One region of the Bradyrhizobium sp. USDA 4486 genome, then DNA from elsewhere that is predicted to be linked to it. Evidence: predicted binding sites of a transcription regulator. Region 1 holds the regulator's gene; the other holds the start of a gene.
What was found. The regulator PhoB, encoded in region 1, activates phosphate uptake and scavenging genes when phosphate is short. The targets are predictions, from matches to a motif close to TGTCATNNANCTGTCAT.
Positions count from the first base shown of each region.

Region 1 (6,791 bases):
GTGTTCAAGACGGTGCCGCCGGTGCTGAAGGAAGCGGCCTACGGCGTCGGCTGCACCACCTGGGAAGTCGTCCGCAGCGTGGTGATCCCCTACACCCGCGTCGGCGTCATCGGCGGCGTCATGCTGGCGCTCGGCCGCGCGCTCGGCGAGACCATGGCGGTGACCTTCATCATCGGCAACTCGTTCCGCATCTCCTCGTCGATCTTCGCCCCGGGCACCACGATCTCGGCGGCGATCGCGTCCGAGTTCGCCGAAAGCGACGGCCTGCACCAGTCCGGCCTGATCCTTCTCGGCCTCCTGCTGTTCGTGCTCACGTTCTTCGTGCTCGCCGCCGCGCGCCTGATGCTGCTGCGTCTCGAAAAGAAGGCGGGGAAGTAACATGAACCCGATTTACGCACGCCGCCGCCGCATGGACATCGTCATCCGTGCGCTCTGCCTTGCCGCCGCCGCCTTCGGCGTCACCTGGCTCGCGCTGATCCTGCTGACGCTGCTCTACAACGGCCTGACCGGGCTCAACCTCCAGGTCTTCACCGAAAACACCCCGCCGCCCGGCTCGACCGAGGGCGGCCTCCTCAACGCCATCGTCGGCTCGCTGATCATGACCGCGCTCGGCGTCGGCATCGGCGCGCCGCTCGGCCTGTTCGCGGGCACCTATCTCGCCGAGTACGGCCGCAACGACAAGCTGACCTCGGTGATCCGTTTCATCAACGACATCCTGCTGTCGGCGCCCTCGATCATCATCGGCCTGTTCATCTACGGCGCGGTCGTGGTGCCGATGCGCGGCTTCTCGGCCATCGCCGGCTGCCTCGCGCTCGCCGTGATCGTCATTCCGGTGGTGCTGCGCACGACCGAGGACATGCTGCTGCTGGTGCCGAACGCATTGCGCGAGGCTGCCTCCGCGCTCGGTCTGCCGCGCTCGCTGGTGATCAAGCGCATCGCCTATCGCGCGGCGCGCTCGGGCCTCATCACCGGCGTGATGCTGGCCACCGCCCGCGTCGCCGGCGAGACCGCGCCGCTGCTCTTCACCGCGCTGTCGAACCAGTTCTTCAGCCTGAGCCTGAACAAGACGATGGCCAACCTGCCGGTGACCATCAACAACTTCGTGCAGAGCCCCTATGCCTACTGGAAGCAGCTCGCCTGGAGCGGCGCCCTGCTGATCACGTTGACCGTGCTTGCCCTGAACATTGGCGCGCGCATCCTGAGCGCCGAGAGGACCGCAAAATGAGCGATATGTCAGTTACCGTCAGTACGCCCGTTCAGCACGGCTCGCAGCCGCTGCCCGAGGCCCCGGCCAAGGTGACGGTGCGCAACCTCAACTTCTATTACGGCGAGCACCACGCGCTGAAGAACATCAACCTGACGCTCGGCACCAATCGCGTCACGGCGTTCATCGGCCCGTCGGGCTGCGGCAAGTCGACCCTACTGCGCATCTTCAACCGGATGTACGACCTCTACCCGGGCCAGCGCGCCACCGGCCAGCTGATGCTCGACCAGACCAACATCCTCGACCCCAAGCTGGACCTCAACCTGCTGCGCGCCCGCGTCGGCATGGTGTTCCAGAAGCCGACGCCGTTCCCGATGACGATCTACGAGAACATCGCGTTTGGCATCCGTCTCTATGAGAAGATCTCGAAGTCCGAGATGGACGACCGCGTCGAGAAGGCGCTGCGCGGCGGCGCGCTGTGGAACGAGGTCAAGGACAAGCTCAATGCGTCCGGCCTCTCGCTCTCCGGCGGCCAGCAGCAGCGCCTCTGCATCGCCCGCACCGTCGCGGTGCGGCCCGAGGTGATCCTGTTCGACGAGCCCTGCTCGGCGCTCGACCCGATCTCGACCGCCAAGGTCGAAGAGCTGATCCAGGAGCTGTCCGAGAACTACACGATCGCGATCGTCACCCACAACATGCAGCAGGCGGCCCGCGTCTCCGACAAGACCGCCTTCATGTATCTCGGCGAGTTGATCGAGTTCGACGATACCAGCAAGATATTCACTTCGCCGAGCGATCGGCGCACGCAGGATTACATCACCGGCCGGTTCGGCTGAGGAGACGGGATATGGGTTCTGAACATACCGCAAAGGCCTTCGACACCGACCTCCAGGAGCTCACCCGCCTGGTCGCCGAGATGGGCGGCCTCGCCGAGCGCATGATCGTCGATTCCGTCGACGCGCTGATCCGTCGCGACGTCGTGCTCGGCCAGCGCGTGGTCGCGACCGACGCCGAGATCGACGCGCTCCAGAAGAAGATCGAGGAGCGCGCCGTGCTCACCATCGCCCGCCGCCAGCCGATGGCGGTGGACCTGCGCGAGATCGTCGGCGCCATGCGCGTCGCCACCGATCTCGAGCGCATCGGCGATCTCGCCAAGAACATGGGCAAGCGCGTCGCGGCGCTGGAGACGGACTTTCATCCGCTGAAGCTGTTCCGCGGCCTCGAGCACATGACCGACCTCGTGCAGCAGCAGGTCAAGTCGGTGCTGGACGCCTATGCCGCGCACGACCTGCCGGCGGCGATGGCGGTGTGGAAGGGCGACGAGGAAGTCGACGCCATCTGCACCTCTCTGTTCCGCGAGCTTCTCACCTATATGATGGAGGATCCGCGCAACATCTCGTTCTGCATTCACCTGATGTTCTGCGCCAAGAACATCGAGCGCATCGGTGACCATGCCACCAACATCGCCGAGACCGTGTTCTACATGATCGAGGGCCAGGCGATCACCGACAAGCGGCCGAAGGGTGACATGACGACCTTTGCCACGACGATCCCGAATAGCTGAAGAGTCAAGGAGCGACGACACCATGGGCGCGCGCATTATGGTGGTTGAAGACGAGGAAGCTCTCACCGAGCTGCTTCGCTACAACCTCGAAGGCGATGGCTATGACGTCGAGACGGTGATGCGCGGTGACGACGCCGACACCCGTCTCAAGGAGCACATCCCCGACCTGATCGTGCTCGACTGGATGCTGCCGGGCCTCTCCGGCATCGAGCTGTGCCGACGGCTGCGCACCCGCCCGGAGACCAAGCAGCTTCCGATCATCATGCTGACCGCGCGCGGCGAGGAGAGCGAGCGGGTGCGGGGTCTTGCGACCGGCGCCGACGATTACATCGTCAAGCCGTTCTCCGTGCCGGAGCTGCTGGCGCGCGTGAAGGGCCTCTTGCGGCGCGCGAGCCCGGAGCGGCTCGCAACCGTGCTCGCCTATGGCGACATCGAGCTCGACCGCGACAAGCGTCGCGTCGCGCGCTCGGGCCGGCCGATCGATCTCGGTCCGACCGAATATCGCCTGCTGGAGTTCTTCCTCGAGCACCCCGGCCGCGTGTTCTCGCGCGAGCAGCTGCTCGACAGCGTCTGGGGCCGCGACATCTACATCGACGAACGCACCGTCGACGTGCATATCGGCCGTCTGCGCAAGCTGCTCAATCTCGGCCGCGAGCAGGACCCGATCCGCACCGTCCGCGGCGCCGGCTACGCGCTGGACGATCGCTTCGCGAAAGCGGAGCAGACGTAAGAACGGCTGCAAGCGAGCAAAATAAAAGCGTGCCGAGCGGCGCGCTTTTTTGCTTCGGATCGTCCCGGCCGCGTGCCGGGACGATGTCGTTGAAGCAGTGCTCAGCGCGTGCCCGGCTTCGCGGGCGCGCGGCGGCGATCCGCCGCCGGCTGGTAGGCGACGCGCGAGTGCTGCGCGCAATAGGGCAGGCCGGAGAGCGCCTTGCCGCCGCAGAAGAAGAAATCCGGGCTCGATGGATCGCCGACCGGCCAGTGGCAGGTCGCCTCGTTCAGCTCCAGGAGCGACAGCCGCTGGCTCATCGGCACCACGTTGTCGTAGGTGACCGGCTCGGCCTCCACCTCGACCTCGAAGGCCTGCGCCAGCGCGGTGTTGCCGCGCGAGATCGGGCGGCTCACGCGCATCATGTGCTGCGCGGGACGCGCCTTGCGCGGCCGGGGCGCGGCCGACGAGGGGCTCTTGGCGCGGCCGGACAGGCCGAGCCTGTGCACTTTGCCGATCACGGCATTGCGGGTCACATTGCCGAGCTCGGCCGCGATCTGGCTGGCCGAAAGTCCGGCCTCCCAGAGCTTCTTCAGCTGCTCGACGCGATCATCGGACCAGGTCAAAACCGTCATTGCACCCTTTCCCTCGCTGCCGGCCAGCCATCCTGGGGCCTCACAGCGAATGCCTAAGCCTTGAAAAACCCGTGCCGCCAGAATCCCTTAAGGCTCGCCGGGCACACAAGGTGCGCCCGAACGTTTACGCCGGTACATGAGGACTCTTGGGATCAGAACTGCTGCACGAGATGTCGTATCTGACAGTCCAAACGCTACAATATGGCGTGACTCGCGCGCAAGAGTCCGCCGACTCGCTTCCACATGTTCCGTGGTGAAAAATCCCGCAAAATCGGCACCGCAAGACTACGGATTCAGCGTTTCCTGGGGCTTTTCGGGCGGCATTGACACCCGTCTCACCAAGCATAAGATAGTCGTGCGTGCCGCCCTTAAAAGGCGGCACGTTTCGTTTTCCGGGCCGGTCAATGGTGCGTTGCGCAACGCACTCAGGCCGTCCGCAACATCCAAGTGATCGTCATGACCAACAGCGCCGCGCCGCATTTGCTCCCCGTTTTCGCCAGGGCCGACCTCGGTTTCGAGCGCGGCGAAGGCTGCTGGCTGATCGCGACCAACGGCGAGCGCTATCTCGACTTCACATCGGGCGTCGCGGTGAATGCGCTCGGCCATGCTCATCCCGCGCTGGTCAAGGCGCTGCAGGAGCAGGCGACGAAGCTCTGGCACATGTCGAACCTGTTCCAGAGCCCCGATGGCGAGAAGCTCGCCGCGCGCCTATGCAGCGAGAGCTTTGCGGATTTCGTTTTCTTCTGCAATTCCGGCGCCGAGGCGCTGGAGGGCGTGATCAAGCTGGTCCGCCATCATCACTTCTCCAAGGGTCATCCCGAGCGCTACCGCATCATCACCTTCGAAGGCGCCTTCCACGGCCGCACGCTGGCAACGCTGGCTGCGACGGGAGCTGCAAAATATCTCGAAGGTTTCGGCCCGCCGATGGACGGTTTCGACCAGGTGCCGCATGGCGACATCGAGGCCGTAAAGAAGGCGATCGGTCCGCAGACCGCCGGCATCCTGATCGAGCCGATCCAGGGTGAGGGCGGCGTGCGTTCGTCGCCGCCCGCCTTCCTCAAGGCGTTGCGCCAGCTCTGCGACGAGAAGGGCCTGCTGCTCGCGTTCGACGAGGTGCAGACCGGAATGGGCCGCACCGGCGATCTGTTCGCGCATCGGCGCACCGGCGTCACGCCTGACGTGATGTCGCTGGCGAAAGCGCTCGGCGGCGGCTTCCCGATTGGCGCAGTGCTGGCGACCGCGGAGGCGGCGGCTGGCATGGGCCCCGGCTCGCATGGTTCGACCTTCGGCGGCAATCCGCTCGCGATCTCGGCTGCGAACGCCGTTCTCGACGTCATGCTCAAGCCCGGCTTTTTCGATCACGTGCAGAAGATGTCGCTGCTGCTCAAGCAGAAGCTCGCCTCCGTGATCGACCGTCACCCCGACGTCGTCAGCGAGGTGCGCGGCGAGGGGCTCCTGATCGGCATCAAGGCCGTGGTGCCCTCCGCCGATCTGGTCGCAGCGCTGCGCAACGAAAAATTGCTCACCGTCGGCGCCGGCGACAATGTCGTGCGTTTCCTGCCGCCTCTGGTCGTCACAGAAGCCGAGATCGAGGATAGCGTCGTGCGGCTCGAGCGCGCCTGCACGGCCCTTGCCGCCAACAAGCGGGCGGCAAGCTGATGAGCAGTTCACCCAAGCATTTCCTCGATATCAACGAGCTGCCGCTCACCGAGCTCAAGCGCATGCTTGCCGCATCCTCCGCGATGAAGGCGAAGCAGAAGGCGCACCAGCCGGTGAAGCCGCTCGAAGGCAAGACGCTGGCCATGATCTTCGAGCGTCCCTCGACTCGCACCCGCGTTTCGTTCGACGTCGCCATGCGCCAGCTCGGCGGCGAGCCCATCATGCTCACCGGAGCCGAGATGCAGCTCGGCCGTGGCGAGACCATCGCCGACACTGCGCGCGTGCTGTCGCGCTATGTCGATGCCATCATGATCCGCATCCTCAACCACGAGGCGCTGCTCGAGCTTGCGCAACATGCGACCGTGCCCGTCATCAACGGCCTGACGCGGCGTTCGCATCCCTGCCAGGTGATGGCCGACCTCATGACATATGAGGAGCATCGGGGCCCGATCGAGGGCCGGACGGTGGCCTGGACCGGCGACGACAACAACGTGCTGGCGTCCTGGGCTCACGCCGCCGAGCGCTTCAAGTTCAAGCTCAACGTCGCAACGCCCCCGGAGCTCGCGCCGAAGAAGGTGATGCGCGACTGGATCAAGGCGACGAATGCGCCGATCGTGCTCGGCACCGATCCTGAGGCCGCCGTGAAGGGCGCCGACTGCGTCGTCACCGATACCTGGGTGTCGATGGGCGACAAGGAAGGCGAGCACCGGCACAACGTGCTCAAGCCCTATCAGGTCAATGCCAAGCTGATGTCGCTCGCCAAGCCAGACGCGCTGTTCATGCACTGCCTGCCGGCCCACCGCGGCGAGGAGGTCACGGATGACGTGATCGACGGCCCGCAATCGGTCGTGTTCGACGAGGCTGAAAACCGCCTGCACGCGCAGAAGGGCATTCTGGCCTGGTGCTTCGACGCGGTGACGTAATCTCGCCGAAGCCCCGGCGGTCGCCTCACAGATCGTTGTCCCTGCGAACGCACTGCGAACGCAGGGGCTACCGCGGAATCTCTCGCGCGGCGGACGC
Region 1 covers NZ_JBSRZV010000001.1:6,837,498-6,844,288, forward strand. Annotated here, with positions in the region: gene pstC (phosphate ABC transporter permease subunit PstC) at 1-378, shown strand, start outside; gene pstA (phosphate ABC transporter permease PstA) at 380-1,225, shown strand; gene pstB (phosphate ABC transporter ATP-binding protein PstB) at 1,222-2,040, shown strand; gene phoU (phosphate signaling complex protein PhoU) at 2,052-2,768, shown strand; gene phoB (phosphate regulon transcriptional regulator PhoB) at 2,791-3,498, shown strand; gene ACVWY3_RS32265 (GcrA family cell cycle regulator) at 3,600-4,112, opposite strand; gene ACVWY3_RS32270 (acetylornithine transaminase) at 4,569-5,771, shown strand; gene argF (ornithine carbamoyltransferase) at 5,771-6,694, shown strand.

Region 2 (6,791 bases), 250 kb from region 1:
GGCATCGCTGCGCTGCTGATGGCGATCGCACGGCACCTGCCGCGGACGCGGCTGCCGATGCTGCGGCTGGCGATCGCCAACATCCACCGGCCCGGCGCGCTGACGCCCTCGGTCGTGCTGTCGCTCGGCCTTGGGCTCGCCGTGCTCGTCACCATCACCCAGATCGACGGCAATCTGCGCCGCCAGTTCCTGGCAGCGCTCCCGGATCGCGCGCCCTCGTTCTTCTTCATCGACATCCCGAGCACGCAGGCAGATCAGTTCGACGATTATCTGCGGCAGATCGCGCCCGGCGCGAAGGTCGAGGACGTACCGATGCTCCGCGGCCGCATCGTCGCCGCGCGCGGCGTGCGCGCCGAGGACCTCAAGCCCACCACGGATTCGGAGTGGGTCCTGCAAAGCGACCGCGGCCTGACCTATACCGCCGAGCTGCCGAAGGGCTCCAAGGTGGTCGAGGGTGAATGGTGGAGCCCCGACTATTCCGGCCCGCTGCTGGTCTCGATGGAGAAGAAGATCGCCGACGGGCTCGACCTCAAGCTCGGCGACGAGATCGTGGTCAACGTGCTCGGCCGCGACATTCCGGCCAGGATCGGCAATCTGCGCACCATCGACTGGCAGGGCATGGGCATCAATTTCGTGCTGGTGTTCTCGCCGAACGCGTTCAAGGGCGCGCCGCACACCCATATCGCAACGCTGACCGAGACCGGCGGCGATGCGACCGGCGACGGCAAGATCATCAGGCAGGTTGCGGATGCCTATCCGATGGTGACCAGCGTGCGCGTGCGCGAGGTGATGGAGACGGTCGGCTCGGTCGTGACCAACCTGGCGCTGGCGATCCGCGGCGCCAGCGCCGTGACGCTGATCTCGGCGATCCTGGTGCTGGGCGGGGCGCTCGCCGCCGGCCACCGCCACCGGGTCTACGATGCGGTGATCCTGAAGACGCTGGGCGCCACCCGGCTGCGGCTGCTCGGCGCCTATGCGCTCGAATACCTCCTGATCGGGCTCGCCACTGCGGTGTTCGGCGTGATCGCCGGCAGCATCGCCGCCTGGATGATCGTGACGCGGCTGATGACCCTGAGCTTCGTCTGGCAGGCCGGCAGCGCGGCCGGCGTGGTCGCGGCCGCGCTGGTCGTTACCGTCGGGCTCGGCCTTGCCGGCACGCTGCTGGCGTTGAACAAAAAGCCCGCTACGGTGTTGCGGAATTTGTGACAAAATGTAGCGGGATTGCCGCGCGGGAGCGGATTCGCACGATTCCTGCGATTAACCACGTCCGCTCGCCAGGATTGTGCCCGAGGGCGACATTCAGCCGCGCGTGGACGGTTGCAGCGGATGTGTTAGTTTCCCACATATCGAATGGGTTCGGAGCCCCCGATTGTTAGCCAAATTTAATGTCGGCAGACAACGGTATCCGGATAGAACTTGACGAACCGGCGGCATGGCGACCCTCATGCCGGACCGGCCAACCAACGGGAATTCGACCATGTCGGACCTAGACCGTAACTACGCTTCTCCTTTCGGCAGGGCCGCCGGGCGTGTTGACGCCGCGACGGTCGACGCCGGCCTGCGCGCCTACATGCTGCGCATCTACAATTACATGAGCATTGGCCTTGCCATCACCGGCCTGGCCGCGCTCGGTGTCTATATGGCTGCCGTGACGGACGTCCCGACCGCGGACGCCGTCCGCGTCGGCAAGCTGTTCCTGACGCCGTTCGGCTACGCGATGTTCGTCAGCCCCCTGAAGTGGCTGTTCATGCTCGCGCCGCTCGCGATGGTGTTCGTGATCTCGGCAGGCATCAACCGTCTCGCTCCCTCGACCGCCCAGATCCTGTTCTGGGTGTTCTCGGCGCTGATGGGCATCTCGCTGTCGTCGATCTTCCTGGTGTTCACCCACACCTCGATCGTGCGGGTGTTCTTCATCACCGCGGCGACCTTCGGTGCACTGAGCCTCTATGGCTACACCACGCGTCGTGACCTGACCGGCATGGGCTCGTTCCTGTTCATGGGCCTGATCGGCATCATCATCGCGAGCCTGGTGAACCTGTTCCTGGCGAGCTCGATGCTGCAGTTCATCGTGTCGGTGGTCGGCGTGCTGGTGTTCGCGGGCCTCACTGCCTGGGATACCCAGCGGCTGAAGAACGACTACATCTACGGCTACGCTTCGGCCGGCGGTGACATCGCGGAGCGCGCGGCCATCACCGGCGCACTGTCCCTGTACCTGAACTTCATCAACCTGTTCACGCTGCTGCTGCAGCTCCTCGGCCAGCGCGACTAAGCGCCAGACCCGAGAGAACGGGCACGAGCCCCGGCCGAAAGGCCGGGGCTTTTGTTTTTGGGCCGGTAGCAGCCACATACGCGGCGTCATCGCCCGCCTTGTGCGCAATTGCGCACTGGGGCGGGCGATCCAGTCTTCCGGATGCAGTCGTGATTGACCGAGAGGCCGCGGCGCACTGGATTCCCCCGCCTTCGCGGGGAATGGCGGCGGAGCAAGTGGAGCAATGACCGGGTGAAGAAGCGGCGGAACCTCTTCCAGCAACCGGGCGAAGCCTCTAGAGTCTGCGGCCATGTCCGCACCCGATATCAGGCCCACCACTGAGGCCGACCTTCCCGCCATCACCGCCATCTACCAGCAGGCTGTCCGCGAGGGCACCGCGACGTTCGAGCTGGATCCGCCCGACCTTGCCGAGATGACGCGCCGTTACCGCGCGCTGATCGACGGCGGCTATCCCTATCTCGTCGCCGTGCTCGACGGCCGCATTGCCGGCTATGCCTATGCCGGCGCCTATCGGCCACGCCCGGCCTATCGCTTCACGGTCGAGAACTCGATCTATCTCGATCCGAGCTTCCATCGCCGCGGCATCGGCTCGCTGCTGCTGGACCGGCTGATCACCGAATGCGAGGCGCGCGGCTTCCGCCAGATGATCGCGGTGATCGGCGATTCCGCCAATGCGGGCTCGATCGGCGTGCACACCAGGGGCGGCTTCAAGATGATCGGCACCCATCCCAATGTCGGGCTGAAATTCGGCCGCTGGCTGGATACGGTGATGATGCAACGCGACCTCGGCGAGGGCGCGAAGACGGTGCCGGGGAAGTAGGTCTCGTAGGGTGGGCAAAGCGATAGCGTGCCCACCAGGCGCGGCGATAGAGAAAGAACGTGGGCACGGCGCTTTGCACCCTACGGCACCGGTCGCGCGGTTAGACCACCGCCAGCTTGCGATCGATCACCAGCAGCACGCGCTCGAGCTCGTGGCCGCGGCGCAGGATCAGGCCGGTGGCCGAGATCACGCTGTACATGCCCTGCTTGCGCGCGAGGCGCGGGTCCTTCTCGATGCGGTAGATCGGCACTTCCGAGGCGCGGCGATAGACCGAGAACACGGCGCGGTCCTTCAGGAAGTCGATGGCATAGTCGCGCCACTCGCCGTCAGCGACCATGCGGCCGTAGAGATTGAGAATACGATGCAGTTCGAGCCGGTTGAACGTCACCCGGCTCGGCTGCGCGTTCGCCGCGGCGGGCCGCGCCGCCGCGCGCTGCTCGCTCGGATCGGCATCCTCCGACGTCAGGTTCATGGGAGCGCCTCCTCATCGCACAGCACCATCGTGCCCGCGAAACCGTCCCCGGAACCGCGGATCATGACAATCGCATGATTGCGCCAACCGGTCCTCGCCGCAAGGGCCGTTGCAGGAACTCGGAAAGGACGTCGGGGCTCAACCGATCCGATCGGGTGCGAACAATCCCACACGCAAAAGTGGAACTCTGTCGCGGCAAACCGTCACGGGATCGTTAGCAGGAATCATACTGTCGCCGCTTTTCCGCCCAGCGCCCGCCGCCCTGCACTGCGAAAAGATTCGTGTGCGTTGGCCCGGTCCTTTCGGTTCCGGATTCCTCAGCCCCCAGCCCCCCGGGGTCGAACAGGATCGGGTCTGTACGCGCGACAAGGAGGGCCAACGCAAGTTGGTCCTTTTTTGTTTGTGTCGGATTGTTTCTGGCGCGACGAATTCTCTCGAAACATCCGCGCGAAGATACTCTCTCCTCACCTGAGGAGCCGCGAAGCGGCGTCTCCAAGGATGAAAGGCCGAGCTGCATCAGCGGGGCCAGCATGGTTCGAGACGGCCCTGACGCGCCCCCTCACCATGAGGGTTGAGAGCAGAGCACGACGCGAGAGCGAATCAATGCAGCGACGTGTACGCCGCGCCCAGCATCGGACCGGGCTTGTCGCGGCTGCCGTCCTGGACATAGACCACCGCGCCGTCGACGCCGTCCCGCGCGAGGTTCTCGAGCGGCACGGTCCAGCTTTCCGAACTGCCGGTCCAGTCGCCGACCTTGAGCAAATTGCGCACCACGTTGTGGTAGGTGATCTGCTGTCCGCGATTTTCGCCGCGGCTGATCGAGATCGGCACCGATTTGGCGACCGAGCAGATCCAGACCTCGCCACGCGAGACCGCCGGCTCCTTGCTCGCGGCCACCGACACGTTGATCTGCTTGCCCGAGAGCGACATCGTCACCGGCACGCTCATCACGCCGCTGCTCTTGTCGGTCTTGCCGATCGCATTCTCGATGCCGGCACGATCGCTGCCGATGACATGCGCCGAGCCATTCACGACGACCTGCGGCGTGTAGACCTCGCGGTCGCCGCGCATGCGTGAATAGGCGCGCTGCCGCGCCGAGAAACGCGAATCCGCCAACGTGTCCTTCCAGCCGAGATAGTCCCAATAATCGATCGGCATGCTCAGGGCGATGATCGAGGGATCGCTGGAGAGATCGCCGATGATCTTGTCGGCGGGCGGGCAGGACGAGCAGCCCTGCGAGGTAAACAATTCGACAACGGCGCGCGGATCGGCGTGGGCGGGACGGATGATGGCGACGATGGCGCAGATGCTGAGCGCTCCCGACCAGAGTGCACCGGACCAGCGCGAAACCAGATTAGAAGCCGTCATTGTCGTCATGTCGAACGTCACACATCGTCAGTCGTTGGGGGAAGCTTATCGCCTGATGGTCACCGTAATCTTACGGGGTGCGGCATGTTCAATCGTCCAGGGCGGAATTTCCGCCGGGCGAGCCCATCCGAAGCATGCCGCAAACGCGCGAAGGCGGCCTTGTGATAGGCCGCCTTCGCTTAACCTTCTACTCACTTCGCAGTGAGCCATCGTTCACAAATCCGCGCTTACGCCGCGAGCTTGCGCAGCACGTAGTGCAGGATGCCGCCGTTCCGGTAGTAGTCGAGCTCGTCCAGCGTATCGATGCGGCAGAGCAGCGAAACGCGCTGCAACGAACCGTCACCGGAGACGATCTCCGCGGTCAGCTTCTGGCGCGGCTTGAGGTCGCCGACGAGGCCACGCAGCGTGACCTTCTCGTCGCCCTTCAGGCCGAGCGACTGCCATGAGGTGCCTTCCTCGAAGGTCAGCGGCAGAACGCCCATGCCGACCAGATTGGAGCGATGGATGCGCTCGAAGCTCTGGCAGATCACGGCGCGTACCCCAAGCAGACGCGTGCCCTTCGCAGCCCAGTCGCGCGAGGAGCCGTTGCCGTATTCGGCGCCGGCGAACACGACGAGCGGCACCTGCTCCTGCTGGTACTTCATCGCGGCGTCGTAGATCGACATCTGCTCGCCGTCGGGCCAGTGTTTTGTCAGGCCGCCTTCCGGAATATTCCCGTCCGCACCCTTCAGCATGAAGTTCTTGATACGGATGTTGGCGAAGGTGCCGCGCATCATCACTTCATGGTTGCCGCGGCGCGTGCCGTACTGGTTGAAGTCGGCCGGGCGCACCTGGTGCTCGCTGAGATATTTGCCCGCGGGCGAGGTGAGCTTGATCGAACCGGCCGGCGAGATGTGGTCGGTGGTGATCTTGTCGCCGAACATGGCGAGGATGCGTGCCTCGACGATGTCGGTGATCGGCTCCGGCTCCTTCTTCATGCCTTCGAAATAGGGCGGGTTCTGCACATAGGTCGACGACATGTTCCAGCGATAGGTCTCGCTCTCGACCGTCTTGATCTTGCGCCAGTTGGCGTCGCCCTTGAACACGTCGGCATACTTCTTCTTGAAGATCGACGAGGTCACGAACTTCTTCATGAAGGCGTTGATCTCCTTCGTCGTCGGCCAGATGTCCTTGAGGTACACCGGCTTGCCGTCCTTGCCTTCGCCGAGCGGCTCGACGGCGAGGTTCTTGGTGACGCTGCCGGCGAGCGCATGCGCGACCACCAGCGGCGGCGAGGCGAGATAGTTCGCCTGCACGTCCGGCGAGACGCGGCCTTCAAAGTTGCGGTTACCGGAGAGCACGGCCGCGGCGACGATGCCGTTCTCGTTGATCGACTTCGAGATCTCCTCCGGCAGCGGACCGGAATTGCCGATGCAGGTGGTGCAGCCGAAGCCGACCAGATTGAAGCCGACCTTGTCGAGATCCTTCTGCAGACCCGAATCGGCGAGATAGCCGGCGACCACCTGGCTGCCCGGGGCGAGCGAGGTCTTCACCCACGGCTTGGCCTTGAGGCCCTTCGCAGCGGCGTTGCGCGCCAGCAGGCCCGCGCCGATCAAGACGCTCGGATTCGAGGTGTTGGTGCAGGAGGTGATGGCGGCGATGACGACGTCGCCATGGCCGATCTCGTAGTTCTTGCCTTCGACGGCGAAGCGCTTCTTGGGCTCCTCGGCCTTCTTGTACTCGGTGCCGAGCGCGAGCGAGAAACCTTCGGCGACCGAGGGCAGCGCGATGCGGCCTTCGGGACGCTTCGGACCGGCCATCGACGGCACGACGTCGGCGAGGTCGAGCGTCAGCGTTTCCGTGAACACCGGATCGGCCGACTT
Region 2 covers NZ_JBSRZV010000001.1:6,591,419-6,598,209, reverse strand. Annotated here, with positions in the region: gene ACVWY3_RS31150 (ABC transporter permease) at 1-1,206, shown strand, start outside; gene ACVWY3_RS31145 (Bax inhibitor-1/YccA family protein) at 1,478-2,269, shown strand; gene ACVWY3_RS31140 (N-acetyltransferase family protein) at 2,559-3,089, shown strand; gene ACVWY3_RS31135 (DUF2794 domain-containing protein) at 3,190-3,561, opposite strand; gene ACVWY3_RS31130 (DUF1223 domain-containing protein) at 4,162-4,938, opposite strand; gene acnA (aconitate hydratase AcnA) at 5,157-6,791, opposite strand, start outside.
Region 2: a site for PhoB is predicted at 3,625-3,641, ahead of ACVWY3_RS31135 (DUF2794 domain-containing protein). Genes of this name have one in related genera too.